Ketobacter alkanivorans: one gene and its partner. The protein of the gene in region 2 interacts with the protein of the main gene of each other region in a pairwise test. Links are inferred from orthologs where the notes say so. Each region holds a gene or a part of one and is shown on either strand. Other genes may lie near its edges.

The links.
Region 1: the proteins of leuS (region 2) and ligA interact in binary tests that used the Escherichia coli proteins (3 or more experiments, as listed by UniProt). The link is inferred for Ketobacter alkanivorans from one-to-one orthologs.

The regions. Positions count from the first base shown.
Region 1 is NZ_CP022684.1:4,458,502-4,466,221, reverse strand. The notes cover bases 2,746-5,646. They hold ligA (NAD-dependent DNA ligase LigA), read right to left. Parts: upstream 5,273-5,646; coding sequence 3,218-5,272; downstream 2,746-3,217. Other genes in these bases: zipA (cell division protein ZipA), read right to left, coding at 5,386-5,646; Kalk_RS19120 (hypothetical protein), read right to left, coding at 2,746-3,189. Outside these bases: Kalk_RS19135 (two-component system response regulator), read left to right, coding at 1-1,510; Kalk_RS19130 (YheU family protein), read right to left, coding at 1,523-1,762; Kalk_RS19125 (polyphosphate kinase 2 family protein), read right to left, coding at 1,746-2,588; more of Kalk_RS19120, read right to left, coding at 2,572-2,745; more of zipA, read right to left, coding at 5,647-6,414; chromosome segregation protein SMC, read right to left, coding at 6,542-7,720. UniProt on the Escherichia coli protein: DNA ligase that catalyzes the formation of phosphodiester linkages between 5'-phosphoryl and 3'-hydroxyl groups in double-stranded DNA using NAD as a coenzyme and as the energy source for the reaction.
Region 2 is NZ_CP022684.1:1,560,930-1,568,913, reverse strand. The notes cover bases 3,333-6,497. They hold leuS (leucine--tRNA ligase), read right to left. Parts: upstream 6,117-6,497; coding sequence 3,549-6,116; downstream 3,333-3,548. Other genes in these bases: Kalk_RS06745 (LPS-assembly lipoprotein LptE), read right to left, coding at 3,333-3,552. In the rest of the region: Kalk_RS06760 (helix-turn-helix domain-containing protein), read left to right, coding at 430-1,197; Kalk_RS06755 (hypothetical protein), read right to left, coding at 1,213-2,001; holA (DNA polymerase III subunit delta), read right to left, coding at 2,009-3,043; more of Kalk_RS06745, read right to left, coding at 3,040-3,332; Kalk_RS06730 (DUF1254 domain-containing protein), read left to right, coding at 6,900-7,984.

The DNA of each region.
Region 1 (7,720 bases), 2.9 Mb from region 2 along the record:
TGAAGCGGGTATTGGCCGCACCCTGCGTCACGAAGCCCGTTTCATTCTGCACAACGACAAAGATTACTCGGTTTACGGCACCATTCACGATATTACCGATGAAGTGGCCCACAAAGATCAGATTCTACAACTGGCCTACTACGATGCCCTCACCCAGCTACCGAATCGAACATTTTTCAAAACTCATCTGGAACACGCCATCAGGCTGGCACGCAAACAGGGCCACCTGTTAGCAGTTGCCGTGCTGGATCTTGACCTGTTTACCCGTATCAATAACTCGCTGGGCCATGAAGCCGGTGATGAGCTATTGAAAAAAGTGTCCAACCGGCTGCTACGAACCTTCGACAACACCCAATGCACCACGTTGAATATGCAGGCCATTGATCCACAAGCGCCTCAGGAGCCCATGTCAGACAAAATTGCCCGCCTGGAAGGCGACCAGTTCGCAATTCTGCTGAATCAGTTCGGCAAACTGGATGATGTCATACTGTTTGTGCAGCGCTTATTAAAGCAGCTGGTTACACCATTCACACTACAGGGCAACAATATTGTACTGACTGCAAGTGCGGGCATCGCGCTGTATCCGGTGAACGGGCTGGGCGCTGAAATGTTGCTGCGCAACGCCGATGCGGCCATGCACTTTGCCAAGTCCCAGGGGCGAAACAACTTCCACTTCTATTCCAGTGACATTGACTTCAAATCCAAAGAGCGGCTTTCGGTTGAGAATGACCTGCGTCACGCCATTCGCCACAATGAGCTAGAGCTACACTATCAACCCAAACTGCATTTAAAAAGCGGCACAGTTCATTCAGTCGAAGCGCTGGTGCGTTGGAATCATCCCGTGCGAGGGCTCGTTAGCCCCTCACAATTCGTGCCCATGGCTGAGGAAATCGGCCTGATCAATGAACTGGGAGACTGGTTGATTAACCAAGCCTGCATGCAGGCCAAGCGCTGGAATGATGAAGGGCTCTCGGCGATACGGATAGCGATTAACCTCTCCCCTATCCAGATTCGGGCAGGCTCGTTGGTTCAGATGATTCGCAATGCACTGCTTACCTATCGCATTGCACCGTCACAACTTGAAGTGGAGATCACCGAAACCGTGCTGCTGGAAGATACCAACCGGGTAATCCGCACACTGGAGGGCATCCGCAATCTAGGCGTCAAAGTGGCGCTGGATGATTTCGGCACCGGCTACTCCTCGCTGATCTATCTGACCCGGTTTCCCTTCAGCACTCTCAAGATCGATCGCAGTTTTGTATCGCAATGCGTGAAACACGGACAGTCCGCCGCCATCATTCACACCATTATTCAACTGTGCAAAAATTTGAATTTGGAAGTGGTCGCTGAAGGCGTTGAAACCCGAGAAGAACTACAGTTTCTGCTAGATCATCGTTGTGATGTGGTACAGGGCCACTATTTCAGCCCCGCATTAAGCGCCAAGGATTTCAGCCATTACATCCAGCGTCAATCCTGGATTGCCCTGTTACAAGACAACGTCAAGGCTTGACTCACAACACTCTTAGTAACCAGACGCTTTCCAATCTTGCGCCGTTACGATTTGAACGCTATCGGCCTCCTGATCATATACGATGACATACTGTTTTCGCTTTATGCCATGAATAACCTGCTCTGCCTTCTGCGCCAACGCGATCTCGCGCTCACCATAATCTGTGCCGTCTCGACTTACAAACTCTTCAACCAGTGCCTGCAATGTATCTGCGGCCAACTGATCCCAGGGAACCTCAATCATGTTTTCCATGTATACCTTCCGCCATCTGCACTCGCAAAACATCCTCACCGAATTCTTCTACGACTGCAGCAATCACAGAAGGATCCAGCAAGGTTACACGAGAAGAATCCACTAACTGCTGCAACTGATCCGCAATCACAGACAGACATTTAACACGCGAGAATTGCTTGTCATCGGCAGGAATCAAATACCAGGGGGCCGTTTTAGTAGCCGTTTTATTCAGCATATCTTCATAGGCTGTCTGATAATCATTCCAGAAATGGCGGCTTTTCAAATCGGCAGGGGTAATCTTCCAACGCTTGGTGGGTTCGCGCAAACGATCCATAAAACGATCATACTGCTCCTCCTTTGACAGATTAAGGAACAACTTAATCAACACCACACCATCATCTGTAAGCTGTCGCTCAAAATCCTTCAGTTCACCGTAGGCGCGTGACCATTCAGCTTCACTGGCAAAACCTTCCACTCGCTCCACCAACACTCGGCCATACCAAGAACGATCAAAAATGGTGATTTCACCTGGTTCGGGCAACTTCTGCCAAAAGCGATATAAGTAATGACGGGACTGCTCCCACTTCGCGGGGGCACCAATCGGCCAAACCCGCACGCCCCGAGGGTCAAGGTGACGAGTCAAACGGCGAATAACACCCCCCTTCCCGGCGGTATCAGTACCTTCGATCAGAATAATAACCCGCTTTTTCTCACGGAATAACGCCTGCTGAGTTCGAAGCAGCTCAAGCTGCAATTCATCAATCTTTTCGCGAGGCTTGTCGATCTTGCGTTTGGGGCGGGTGCCAAGGTCTTTTAACTTAACCGGATCACCTACCAGCTTCATCACCTTCACGGCCTTCCTCCTTTTTGTCCAAAGGCTCGAACAACAGCGGATACAGGAATTCCTGAAAATCCTGAATCATGCGATCCATGGTGGTTTTATCTTCCATGATGATACCGCGCCTTTCCTTCTCATACCCCATCAACTGCTTGGCGAGATTGTGAAAGATGGCGATGCGTTTTTGCATATAATGGCGGCTACCGGCATCCAGAAAGGGCTCCAACGCATAATATGACTTAGCCAGCTGATGCAGCGCATTTTCAAGACCTTTGCCGTCCTTGCGCCCCACACTACCCCAGGCATCCGACAATGCCCCCATAAAATCGGAGTAATGTTTTTGCCGCACTTCGAATGTGCGCTCAAAGCGAGCTGATTGGGCCTGCTGGAACAAAAACGTTGAATACTGATCCAGGAATTTTGATTGTGCACGCTCCTGCATCTGCTGCGCACGCAGCAGCTGAGCACCCGTCACCTTGGTCATCTCATAGTTCAGGAAAACGACGTAGGCGGTCAGACAGAACGCCAATATCACCAGCACCAAGCTGAACAACGGAAACCGGTTTTCCTTTAATGTCACGATGGGGGATTGAGTCTGATCGGACACACTGCCTCCTAATGATTACGGTGAAACGTTACTGAATTGGCTGAATTCCGTGCTCTTGCAATAACTGAATAAACGCAGTCTCATCCAAAACAGGAACACCAAGGGATTCTGCTTTGCTTAATTTGGAGCCTGCTTTTTCGCCAGCCACCACAGCATCGCTCATCTTCGACACACTGCCACTGACTTTTGCTCCCAAATCAAGCAAATATTGCTTGGCTTCATCCCTCGTCATTTGTGTAAGGGTTCCGGTTAGCACATAGGTCTGCCCCGCCAGTGGCAAAGAGTCCCGATCTACTGCCTGCTGCTCCTGCCAGTGCACACCAGCGGCCAGCAATGCGTCGATGATTTCCAGATTATGATCCTGCTGAAAGAACGCTACTATATGATTAGCCACTATTGGGCCGACGTCCGGAACCTGCTGCAAAGTATCGGCATCGGCCTGCTTGAGTGCGGCCAGATTGCCAAAGTAATTCGCCAGGTTGAGGGCTGTAGCCTCCCCCACCTCACGAATACCCAACGCAAACAGGAATCGAGGCAACGTTGTGGATTTACTGTTCTCCAGCGCTGTAATCAGATTGTGGGCAGACTTATCACCCATGCGCTCCATGGCAGCGAGCTGTTCGGCTTTCAAGCGGTAAAGATCCGACACATGGGCGATCAAACCTTGATCCACCATCTGCTCTACGAGTTTATCCCCCAGCCCATCTACATCCATGGCTTTACGGGAGGCAAAGTGTTTGATGGCTTCTTTTACCTGCGCCTGACAGAACAAGCCACCCGAACAACGGACCACCGCCTCGCCCTCTGCTTTGGTAATATCAGAACCGCAAACCGGACAAACGCTGGGCATAAGCACAGGCTCGGCATCATTTGGCCTGCGCTCAAGCACCACCTTTACTACTTTTGGAATAACATCGCCAGCGCGGTGCACGATGACAGTATCGCCTATGCGCACGTCCATCCGCGCCACTTCATCCATATTGTGCAACGTGGCATTGCTGACGGTTACCCCACCCACAAACACTGGCTGCAATCGTGCCACCGGCGTAATGGCACCGGTGCGACCTACCTGAAACTCTACGCCCAATAGCGTAGTGAGTTCTTCCTGGGCAGGGAACTTATGGGCGGTTGCCCAGCGTGGCGCGCGGGAGACAAAGCCCAATTCACGCTGTAGTTTTAGGTCATTGACCTTATACACAATGCCATCAATTTCGTATTCGAGTGCATTGCGTTTGGCAAGAATACGATCATGGTAGGATTGCAGTTCATTGGCTCCAGTGGCGACCTCTATCTCTGGATTAACCCGCATTCCCCACCCCTTTAAGCGCATCAAATTACCGTGATGGGTGTCCGCTAAATCTCCGCCCTCCACATAACCCACGCTGTAGCAATACATATCCAATGGGCGTTGACGGGTGATGCTGGAATCAAGCTGCCGCAAACTCCCCGCCGCCGCATTACGAGGATTGGCGAACGTTTTCTCCCCACGCTCGATGGCCTTCTCATTGAGCCGGTTAAAACCGGCTTTAGGCATAAACACTTCGCCACGCACTTCCAAAATCTGCGGGTAATCGTCGCCACGTAACCGCAATGGAATAGATTCGATGGTACGAATATTCATGGTGATGTCTTCACCTGTTTGGCCATCACCGCGGGTAGCCGCCTGCACCAGTACACCGTTTTCGTATAAAAGACTCACCGCCAAGCCATCCAGCTTGGGCTCACAGACGTACTGGATTTCACCCTCAACGTTCAGGCGCTCACGAATTCGGCGATCAAAAGCGATCAATTCTTCTTCGTTAAAGACGTTGTCTAACGACAACATAGGAATGCGGTGCTGCACTTGCTGAAAAGCAGCAAGAGGTTGGGCACCAACACGCTGGGTAGGTGAATCTGACGAAATCAATTCAGGATGGGCTGTTTCCAGCTGCTTCAACTGCTGAAATAAACGATCGTATTCCACATCAGGAATAGAGGGCTCATCCAACACATAGTAAAGATAGTTGTGCTCTCTGAGCTGCTCCCGCAGCTGATCGATCTGCTGTTTTATTGTCTGTTCTGTTTGATGGTCTGTTGAGGCCATGCATGAATCCAACCTGTTACGATTTCCTGGTTGGAATTATACACGTCAGATGCCCGACTCTCGAACGGTAACTTTACTGTGGCGCTGCACTGCGCCACAGTACCAACAACCGGTTAGTGTTGCTTCTGACTGGCTTTGTAGGAAAGAAAGCGGCGCTCAAAATCCAGAACCCGTTGACGATAATGCTCAGCGGTCTGCTGTCGCATCACGTTGTGATGCTCATCCTTCACGTCAGCATCCAGTAGGTTTGCAATCTTGCGCGCAGAGTCCATCATGATCTCGAAGGAATGGATCGGCCGTTTCGGGCCAGGCAGCTTCATGAACATGCAGATGCCTGGCGTGCTGAACTCCTCCATTCGATCCACGTCAAACACACCGGGCTCCACCACATTGGCCGCACTGAACAGCAGACTACCTTTACCACTGTGCTGCTCGTAACGGTGAAATATGTTCATTTCTCCAAAACGGAATCCGCAGGACAGCATCACCCGAAGCAGATCGTTACCTTCCAGCTCCCCGGAGCGCGCCATCACGTTGATCACCAGCACTTCCTGTAAATCTGGGTCAATTTCCACTTCTGCCGATTTCTCTTCCCGGCGCTTGCCGCCTGTTTTCTTCGCTAGTTGCGCCTGCTGCTCTGCCCGAGTAGCGATCAATAGATCGTCGTCGTCAAACAGATCGTTCTGGGTATGGGCATCGCCTTCAGCCCCCACCAAGTCATCCACGTACTCCTGCTCCGGAGACGCCTCACGGGGCTTCTGCTTGGCTTCAACTCGAGCAGGCTTTGGCTCCACCGGCTGGCGCGGAGCGCGCTGTTCCGCAACAACCTCTTCATTGAATGATATATCGTTTTCATCCAGAGCCGAGCCGAAGCTATCACCCATTTCGGGTTCCTTGCGCGTGGCAACCGGCTCGCTCGCTCCAATGGAGCGACGTACACTCAACGGAATTTTACGGGCACCACCATTTGGCAGCTCCCCTTTATATGATTCCCAATCATCTTCGCAGCTGCCTCCCATTTCGGAAGGCAACTCAAGCTCGCCCAGTTTGGATTTACGCATGCGGCGATAGCCGTCAAACAAAATCCCTGCAATGACTACCAAACCTACCAGTATCAAGACTTCTCTTAGGCCGAATTCCATTAATCGAATCCTCGCGTCTTCTCTGCGGTTTCTGCTTGATCAAACCCTGATCGCAGTTTTTTCTCATCTATCAGAAACATAGAGCAAATCCACTAAAAATAAAGCTATTACGTCAAAAATTCGTAAATTAAGCCACTGCCATCGCAGCGGCCTCTTCCACATCCACGGTTACCAGGCGCGACACCCCCGGCTCGTGCATGGTCACACCCATCAACTGATGCGCCATTTCCATGGCAATCTTGTTGTGGGTGATGTAAATAAATTGCACCTTGGAGGACATTTCTTCCACCATGCGGGAATAACGCCCAACATTGGCATCGTCCAACGGAGCATCCACCTCATCCAGCATACAGAACGGCGCAGGATTGAGCTGGAAAATGGAGAACACCAGCGCGATGGCTGTCAGCGCTTTTTCACCACCGCTTAACAGATGGATTGTGCTGTTCTTTTTACCTGGCGGGCGAGCCATGATGGCCACACCGGTATCCAGCAAGTCATCACCAGTGAGTTCAAGATACGCGTGACCACCCCCAAATACTTTCGGGAACAATTCCGAAAGGCCGGAGGTAACCTTGTCGAAGGTCTCTTTAAAGCGGGTACGCGTTTCACGGTCGATTTTGCGAATGGCGTTTTCCAGTGTGTCCAACGCCTGCATTAAATCGTCATGTTGAGCGTCCAGGTAGTTTTTGCGCTCAGACTGTGATTTGAATTCATCTATTGCCGCCAGGTTGATGGCCCCTAAGCGAGAAATTCGGGCACCTATCCGCTCCAGTTCGGAGGTCCAATCGGTTTCGTTTGCCTCTTGCGGCAATTCATTTACGATGGTTTCCAGATCAAACTGGGATTCAGCCAACTGCGCCTGTAAATTTTCACGCTGCACACGCATACCCTGCCAATCCATGCGGTGACGCTCCAGCTCGGAACGCACGCTTTGAGCAGACTGCTCGGCTTCTCCACGTTTTTTCTCAGCGGCGCGCAGATTATGCTCACATTCTTCCTGAGTGCGACGCGCGCAAGCCAGCTCTTCTTCTACCGTAAGGCGGGCTTCCAGCTTTTCTTCCAACTCTGCCTGCAACTCCACGAAGGGGTCGTCACCCAATGCCAGTTGTTCTTCGATGCCGGTGCGACGCTCCTGCATGGTAGCCAATTGCTGTCGCAAGCGTTCGAGGCCCTGCTTGAAAGAATCCTGCCTGGATTTCAGCTGCTGCACTTGTAATGCCAATTGGTGGGCTCGATCCTTACCACCACGCGCCGCCTGCTTGACTTGATCCAGACGATCCTTATTTGCATCACGCTGTTTCAACAA
Region 2 (7,984 bases):
AACTTCTAAGGATGTCTATTACTGAGTATGTTCACCGTTCGCGCCTGAGCTATCCAAAAAACGAAATTATTCAGAAAAAGGTTATCGCGCACAATCGGGGGCGGAGAATTTATGCTATAAATAACCGTACAAATAGTGTGAGATAAGGTGTAATGGTTTTGCCTCTCTGTTACGGGTCAGTATTCGATCGTTCAGTGTTCCTGTTTGATGTGTATTGAGCGTGTGAATTGTTTTGATTTCAGGGATATCTGCATCACGGAATTTGATGAAATTTACGAGAAGTTTGGTTCCTGCAGCACTCCTTTGTCCAAGCGGCCGAGAGTCAGCACCAAGGGGGTATCAGGAACTTATGCAGATTTATTTTGGCGCTCTAACCGCTTAAACGGTGTTTTGGAATGCACGGTTCCGTGCGATAGCTGGGCGTTTCACTTGCCACATCCTGATGAAATCGCATTGAGCCAGTTTATAGCTCACCCAGAGGGAGCCCGTCATACGATGCTGGGTTCACCGTCTGATTCGTTGATCTGGCATAGCGTGTATGATGTATCCGATATGGCGCTTGTTGTGCGATACGAACTCATTCAGAAGTTGCTCAGTGAGAGTGAGCTGGATTCTCTTTTTTCGTCCTCTACCATTGGTAAACGTCGTGACATGGACATTAAAGAGCTGCGATTAATATCACGATTTTTCTATGAGCTTTTACAGCGCTGTGTCAGCGATGTAGAGGGTTTCAGTCGGGTGGCCTTCGATGAATGTGTGTCTGATGGGCTCGCGCAGTTGACGCAGCTAACCTTACGTTCAGCCTATGTTTCGCCGAAGATTATAAATCGCGAGAGGATTTTGACCCGGGCTTTGGATTACGTTCGGCAGAATTATCGAACCGAAATTACGGTGCGCGATCTAGTGGATTACGCGCACACAACCAGTCGGAATTTGCAGATTGTTTTTAAAAATCAGTTTGGAGTCTCTCCGCTCCAGTACTTAAGGCAGTACCGCCTGATCAAATTCCATAAGTACTTGGCTGAATTGGGCTCTGTAACGGAAGCAGCCAGTAGCAGTGGGCTGCGTCATATGGGGCGATTATCCGATCAGTACAGACTCTTATTTGGTGAGAAGCCTGGTGATTATGTAAGCCGCTTGCGAGAGTCGTCATTTTCCCCAGAAAATAGTTGTTGCTGTGGACATTGCTTGGTTTGATTGGGTGGTCGCGCCCTAGCTGTCCAAGTCTTCAACCACTATGCCTGTGTCGATGCGGCCCTGAAAGCAAGGGGTGCTTAGGCACAAAAAAGGCTTTTTGTTTTCGAGGTTTAGCTTTCGGATTATGTTGCTCATGGGGTGCTGGCTGTCACCGGTGCGCAACTTGAATGAGATAGGCACGTTAAGGGTAAACTTGCAGCGGGTAGGAAACAGAGTGCGGATAATTTTGTTGTCCAGAACCGAGAACATGGTGAAATCCATGGAGTCGATGCGAAAGAATGGCAGACTTTTGCTGCGGACTTGCAGGAACGTCTCGTTGCTTTCGGCGCAACGGGCGACAGCTTGAATGCTGGAGCCCTCTTGTCTGTAGCTTATGTGGCTCACGCTGTGAGGAAAGCCCCAGGCTAACTTGCCAACGCTGCTTAACCGAACGTTGTCGACCGGGCAGCTCAAAAAATGAAATCCCATATGGCGACGATCGGCTCGGCTGAACAGTTCCCGCCATGGGGAGGTGGGGCGGAAGCCTTGCTCCCGTTCTACCGAAACGGCCAAGCTGACAAAGCTGAAGGGGGCAACGCTGCAGGATGAGTAGTGTCCCATCACCAGGGCCAAAAACGTCTTCTTACCCAAGTTCATAGCAGGTCGCAATCCGGTACGCTGCAGCAACTCGTCTACCAATGGTTTATCCACCATGAACAGAAAGACGCTGTAATCGCCCTCTTTAAGCAAGATCGGGAGCTCGGCGGGGCCGCTGGGTGTTTCCAGTGTGTGTTGCGGTATTTGAAAGAAGGGGTCAATTTGCATCGTCGATTCAGCCAATCGACAGCGCGGTGGGGCGGAGTCTTCCTGAAAGCCAAAGAATGATGGTGGTAAACCCATCCCAGGGATTGCCATCACCCATCCCTTTTATGGCTTGATCAATGCGCGCGGACTCCAGCAGGCAGTGACGGAATATATTGCCGGATAATCGTTGTAGGGCGGATTGCAGGATCGGTTTGCGGTTTTCCCAGATGCGGTATTCTTGCATAACGCGGGGGGCGGCCATGCCGTTGCTGAGCAGCTGTGACATACCGGCCAGTGCGCGCAATTCTTTGCTGAAGGCCCACAGTAGCACAGTAGGTTCTGTACCGCCGGCCTTGAGTTGGTTCAGCATTTTTACTGCGTGGGCATCGTTACCCTTGAGTGCTTCGTCGACCAGGTCGTACAGGTTGTAGCGGGCATGATCGGCGACAGATTCTTCGATATCTTGTACGTCGAGAGGGCCCTTGCCGCGCAGTAACAGCAACTTTTCTACTTCCTGGGATGCGGCCAGCAAGTTGCCTTCGACCCGTTCTGCCAACAATTGTACAGCCTCCCGCGAGGGTTCCAGCCCGGCGCCGCGCATACGCTGGTGTATCCACTGAGGCAGTTGGTTAATATCAATGGGCCAGACTTGAATCAGCGCGCCGTTTTTTTCGATCTGCTGAAACCATTTTGTGGACTGGGTTTTTTTGTCCACTTTGGGAATGATGAGCAGTAGAACATTATCGGGGTTGGGGTTTTCACAATATTTCTGTAAGGTTTTTTTTGCGGCATCATCAAATTTAGGCTTATTGTGGCGCACTTCCAGAATTTTGCGATCGCCAAATAATGACATGCTGTTGCCCGCTTCCAACAGGTTGGACCAATCAAAACCGGCCTCTACCGGAAACAGTTCTCGCTCGGTAAAACCCTGCTGTCGGCAGGCCTTGCGTATGTGGTCTGCTGCCTCTTGCATAAGCAGGGTTTCATCGCCACTCAGGATGTAAACAGGTAACACCTGGCCTTTGGCGAAGTGCTCCTTGATTTGATTTGGGCGCAGCTTCACTGCTCAGCCTCATGGGTGGAGCGGCGGATAGCCAGCAGGATACGTTGGGCCAAATCCTGATCCATTTCTCGCTTCAGCAGGTTTTCTTCTTCTGCTTTTCCGACGGCGGCTGTCTCCCTGTACAAGTAGGAGCGACGAGCCTTGAAGGTGGTATCAGGAATGAGTATTTTGTCATCTTGCTTGAAGCGGAAACGGATCTCTTTCAGCAGTTCGTACTCAGCGCTTTTACCACGACTGGAGTAGGACGCGGTACGCTTATCGGGGCGTGAATATAGTATTTCCAGAACGTTGCCAGAGGTGGCTACTACTTCTGTACCGGTGTTTTTCAGTGCCTGTACGGTTATCTGGCGTAGGGCTTCATCGCCGCTGGAATTGACGACCCACACACTGCTATAGGATTTGGCAATGGAATTGGTGGAGCCACGCAGCTGGAAGCCACAGCCCTGCAGCGTAAGCAGCAGGGCCAGCAAGGCAGCGATGGGAGCGTGGCGTGGCAATAGCGTCATCATTTGGCGACGATGCTCACCAGTTTGCCGGGCACCACAATTACTTTGGCGATGCTTTTGCCTTCTATGAACTTTTGCACGTTCTCATTGGCGAGGGCTTTGGCTTCGATGCTGTCTTTGGCTTCGTCGACGCCCACATCAATCTTAGCGCGCACTTTACCGTTCACTTGAATCACCATTTCGATGGAATCCCGCACCAAGGCGCTTTCATCCACCGAGGGCCAAGCCGCATCAATCACGGGCTCGTTATGACCCAGCTTCTGCCATAAGGTATGACAGACGTGGGGCGTTATCGGTGCCAACATCAGCACGCAGGCTTCAACGGCCTCGTGCATGACGGCACGGCTCTGGTTGCCGTCGTCATCCAGTTTGGCCATATGGTTAGACAGTTCCATCACCGCTGCGATGGCGGTGTTGAACGTGAGGCGGCGATCGTAGTCGTCTTTCACCTTGGCGATGGTTTCGTGCAGCTTGCGACGCAGATCTTTCTGTTGATCGTTAAGGGCAGAGACGTCCAGTGCTGGAGCCGGGCCTGCTTCCAGATGGCTGATCACCATGCGCCAGATCTTGCGCAGGAATTTATTGCCGCCTTCGACGCCGCTGTCGGACCACTCCAATGATTGCTCTGGTGGTGCGGCGAACATCATAAACAGGCGTACGGTGTCAGCGCCGTGTTGATCAATGATCACCTGTGGGTCGATGCCGTTGTTTTTGGACTTGGACATCTTGCTCATGCCGTCGTGCAGGATGGGCTGGCCGTCGCTTTTTAGTACGAATTGTTTGTCAGCATTCAATTCCACTTCGGTGGGGCTGAACCAGTTTTTGCCGCCTTTCTCGTCTTCACGATAGAAGCAGTCCGCCAGTACCATGCCCTGGCACAGCAGGCGCTCGTAGGGCTCGTCGCAGTTCACCAAACCAAAATCGCGCATCAATTTATGGAAGAAGCGGGAATACAGCAGGTGCAGGATGGCGTGTTCGATGCCGCCGATGTATTGGTTCACCGGCAGCCAATAGTTGGCTTTTTCCGGATCCAGCATTTGGGTGTCGTCGTTGGGGCTGCAGTAGCGGGCGTAATACCAGGACGATTCCATAAAGGTGTCGAAGGTATCGGTTTCGCGCTCGGCGGCTTCACCGTTGTAGGAGGTTTTGCGCCATTCCGGATCGGCTTTGATGGGGGACTGTACGCCATCCATGACAACGTCCTCCGGCAGTTTCACCGGCAGTTGCTCGGGTGGAGTGGGCACGGCGCTGCCGTCGGCCAGATTGATCATCGGGATCGGGGTGCCCCAGTAGCGCTGACGGGATACACCCCAGTCGCGCAGGCGATAATTCACTTTGACGCGGCCTTTGCCTGCCTGCTGTAGATACTCTGCGATGGCTTTGAAGGCGTCCTCGGAGCTGAGGCCGTCGAACTGGCCGGAGTTGATCAGGGTGCCTTTCTCGGTGAAGGCGGCTTTGGCAATATCGTACGCTTCGCCATTGCGGGCTTCGATGACCTGCTGGATGGTAAGGTCATACTGCTTGGCAAATTCCCAGTCGCGCTGATCGTGGGCTGGCACGGCCATCACCGCGCCGGAGCCGTAATCCATCAATACGAAGTTGGCGATCCATACGGGCACTTGATTGCCGGTGATGGGGTGCTTGGCCATCAAACCGGTGAAGATGCCTTTCTTCTCCATGGTGGCCATGTCGGCTTCGGCCACTTTATTGTGGCTGCAGTCTTCAATAAAGGCGGCGATATCGGCATTGCCAGCGGCGGCCTGTTTGGCCAGGGGGTGCTGGGCGGCTACTGCAACGTAGCTCACACCCATCAAGGTGTCGGGGCGGGTGGTGTAGACTTCCAGCGGCTCACCGCCTTCGATCTCGAATTGCAGTTCCACACCCTCGGAGCGACCAATCCAGTTGCGCTGCATGGTCTTGACCTGTTCCGGCCAGTGTTCCAGCTTGTCCAGATCCGCCAGCAGCTCTTCGGCGTAGTCGGTGATTTTCACAAACCACTGGGGAATCTCTTTGCGCTCGACCAGGGCGCCGGAACGCCAACCGCGGCCGTCGATGACCTGTTCGTTGGCCAGTACGGTCTGATCCACCGGATCCCAGTTTACGGTAGCCATTTTTTTGTACACCAGGCCCTTTTCGTAGAGCTTGGTGAAGAACCACTGCTCCCAGCGGTAGTATTCCGGGCGGCAAGTGGCCAGCTCTCGTTTCCAGTCGTAACCGAAGCCCAGGCGCTTGAGCTGGCCTTTCATGTATTCTAGGTTTTCGTAGGTCCACTTGGCAGGCGCCACTTTGTTCTTGATGGCGGCGTTTTCCGCAGGCAGGCCAAAGGCATCCCAACCCATGGGCTGCATGACGTTTTTGCCCAGCATGCGCTGAAAGCGGCTGACTACATCACCAATGGTGTAGTTGCGCACATGCCCCATGTGCAGGCGGCCGCTGGGGTAGGGGAACATGGACAGGCAGTAGTAAGGCTCCTTGCCTTCCTGTTCGGTGACTTCAAAGCTCTTGTTCTGTTCCCAGTACTGCTGGGCTTCTGCCTCTATGGCCTGGGGATGGTACTGTTCTTCCATCGAATACGACTCTCGGGATGCTATAAATTCAAAGGGCAAAGGATACCGCACCGTGGCCAGAACATATAGAGGCTGTTGGTGTTGACGGCGGGCAGATTGGGTGAACCCTGGGCAGGGAGGGTGGGGAGCCGTATCCTGGCAGTGGATTCTGCTCCCCAGAGCCGCTTTTGCTCCTTTCTTTTCAATCAGCGTACGAATTGGGTTTGTTGTAGATCGAATTCCATTGGCCGCAATACTCAGGCAAATCACATGATGGACAGCCGACTCGTAATTGGTACAGAGCCTTCAACAATCGCGCGTATCATGAAGGTCTTCTTTGCGAAATCAATGAAGTAAAATATGTCTTTTTCAAGGCTGAGCATCCTGCATGTATCGTGACGATTCTGTGCCGGGTGATGCAGGTCAGCACCAGCGCCTATTGCGAGTCGTGAGGTCGAGGAGCTGAGGTTGTTGATAGTCTGGCCGCTACTGACCATCAGTCACGTGGCAGCGATTTCGATCCGGTTTTCGATAGAGCATCCAGAAATGCTTTCCAATTCATACAGCAACCGTAAGTAATAGAAAGCCCTTGCTGGATCGACGTGATAAGTTTTACCATCTCTCATATGCGCGCTGTGTATATCAGATGGCTCATCCCTCTTCTTGGCAGGAGAGAAAGGCGCAAATTACAGTGCACCTTAGCACAAACGTTTGACTAAACACCCCCATACTTGTTCGGCCCTGCGCCGGAGATGAACAGGAGGGCCTTGAGTTTGGTCAAGCTGAACCCATCGAGGAAGTGATATGAATATACGAATACCGGTATATACTATGCTGGTTTTGCTGTTAATGACGGTGCTATCTAACTATTCGGCAGCCCAAACCTCACCTATAAGCTCGAAAATTGAGTCCGTTGCAGAGGAAGCGTTTCTCTACGGGTTTCCAATGCTTGTGGGTTATAAGGTGCAATATGACTACTTTATTAACCCTGAATCTGGTCAGTTTAAAGCCCCTATTAACACCATAAACAATGAAGCTCGCGTGTTCACACCGCAAGACACTTCCATCAGCACGCCCAATAGCGATACCCCCTACTCAATGGCAATGCTGGATCTGCGCGCTGAGCCTATAGTGCTTTGCATGCCGGAAATTAAGGCTCCGCGCTATTACGATGTTCAACTGGTAGATCTGTACACCAACAACTATGGCTATATTGGAAGTCGCTCCACAGGCGATAAAGCTGGTTGTTATTTAATCTCTGGGCCAGATTGGCAAGGGGAAACACCAAAAGGGATCCGCAAAACTTTTTCAACTGAAACCCAATTTGCCTTGGCTGTATACAGAACCCAGCTATTCAACCCCGAGGATATGGAGAACGTTAAAGCGATTCAAGCAAAGTACAAGGTTTTACCCCTCTCTTCTTTCCTTAAACAACCGGCACCAGCACCCGCACCAGCCATAGACTGGCCGAAACCTTCGGCAGATATTTTTTCATCTGAATTCCCCAAATACCTTAGCTTTCTTTTGCAGTTTTGCCCACCGACCGGCACCGCCTCTGTTGAAGCGGAAATGCGCGAGCGTTTCGCTCAAATTGGCATAAACGGCGACCCAAAAGTAGCAGCTATACCATTGAGCCAAGAAATAATGCAAAAGATGGGTGCCGGTATTAAGGCCGGGTTGAGCAAGATAAAACACACCAGCGAAAATATTGGCTCGAATGTGAACGGATGGAATATTGGCTCTGCTGCCGGTAGTCGTGAATTTTATAATGGGAATTGGGCACTTCGTGCGGCAGCCGCGAAGCTTGGTATCTACGGCAACAGCGCTGAGGAGGCTGTATACCCTTTTACACGGCATGACAGTAATGGGGCTACTCTCGACGGCAGTAA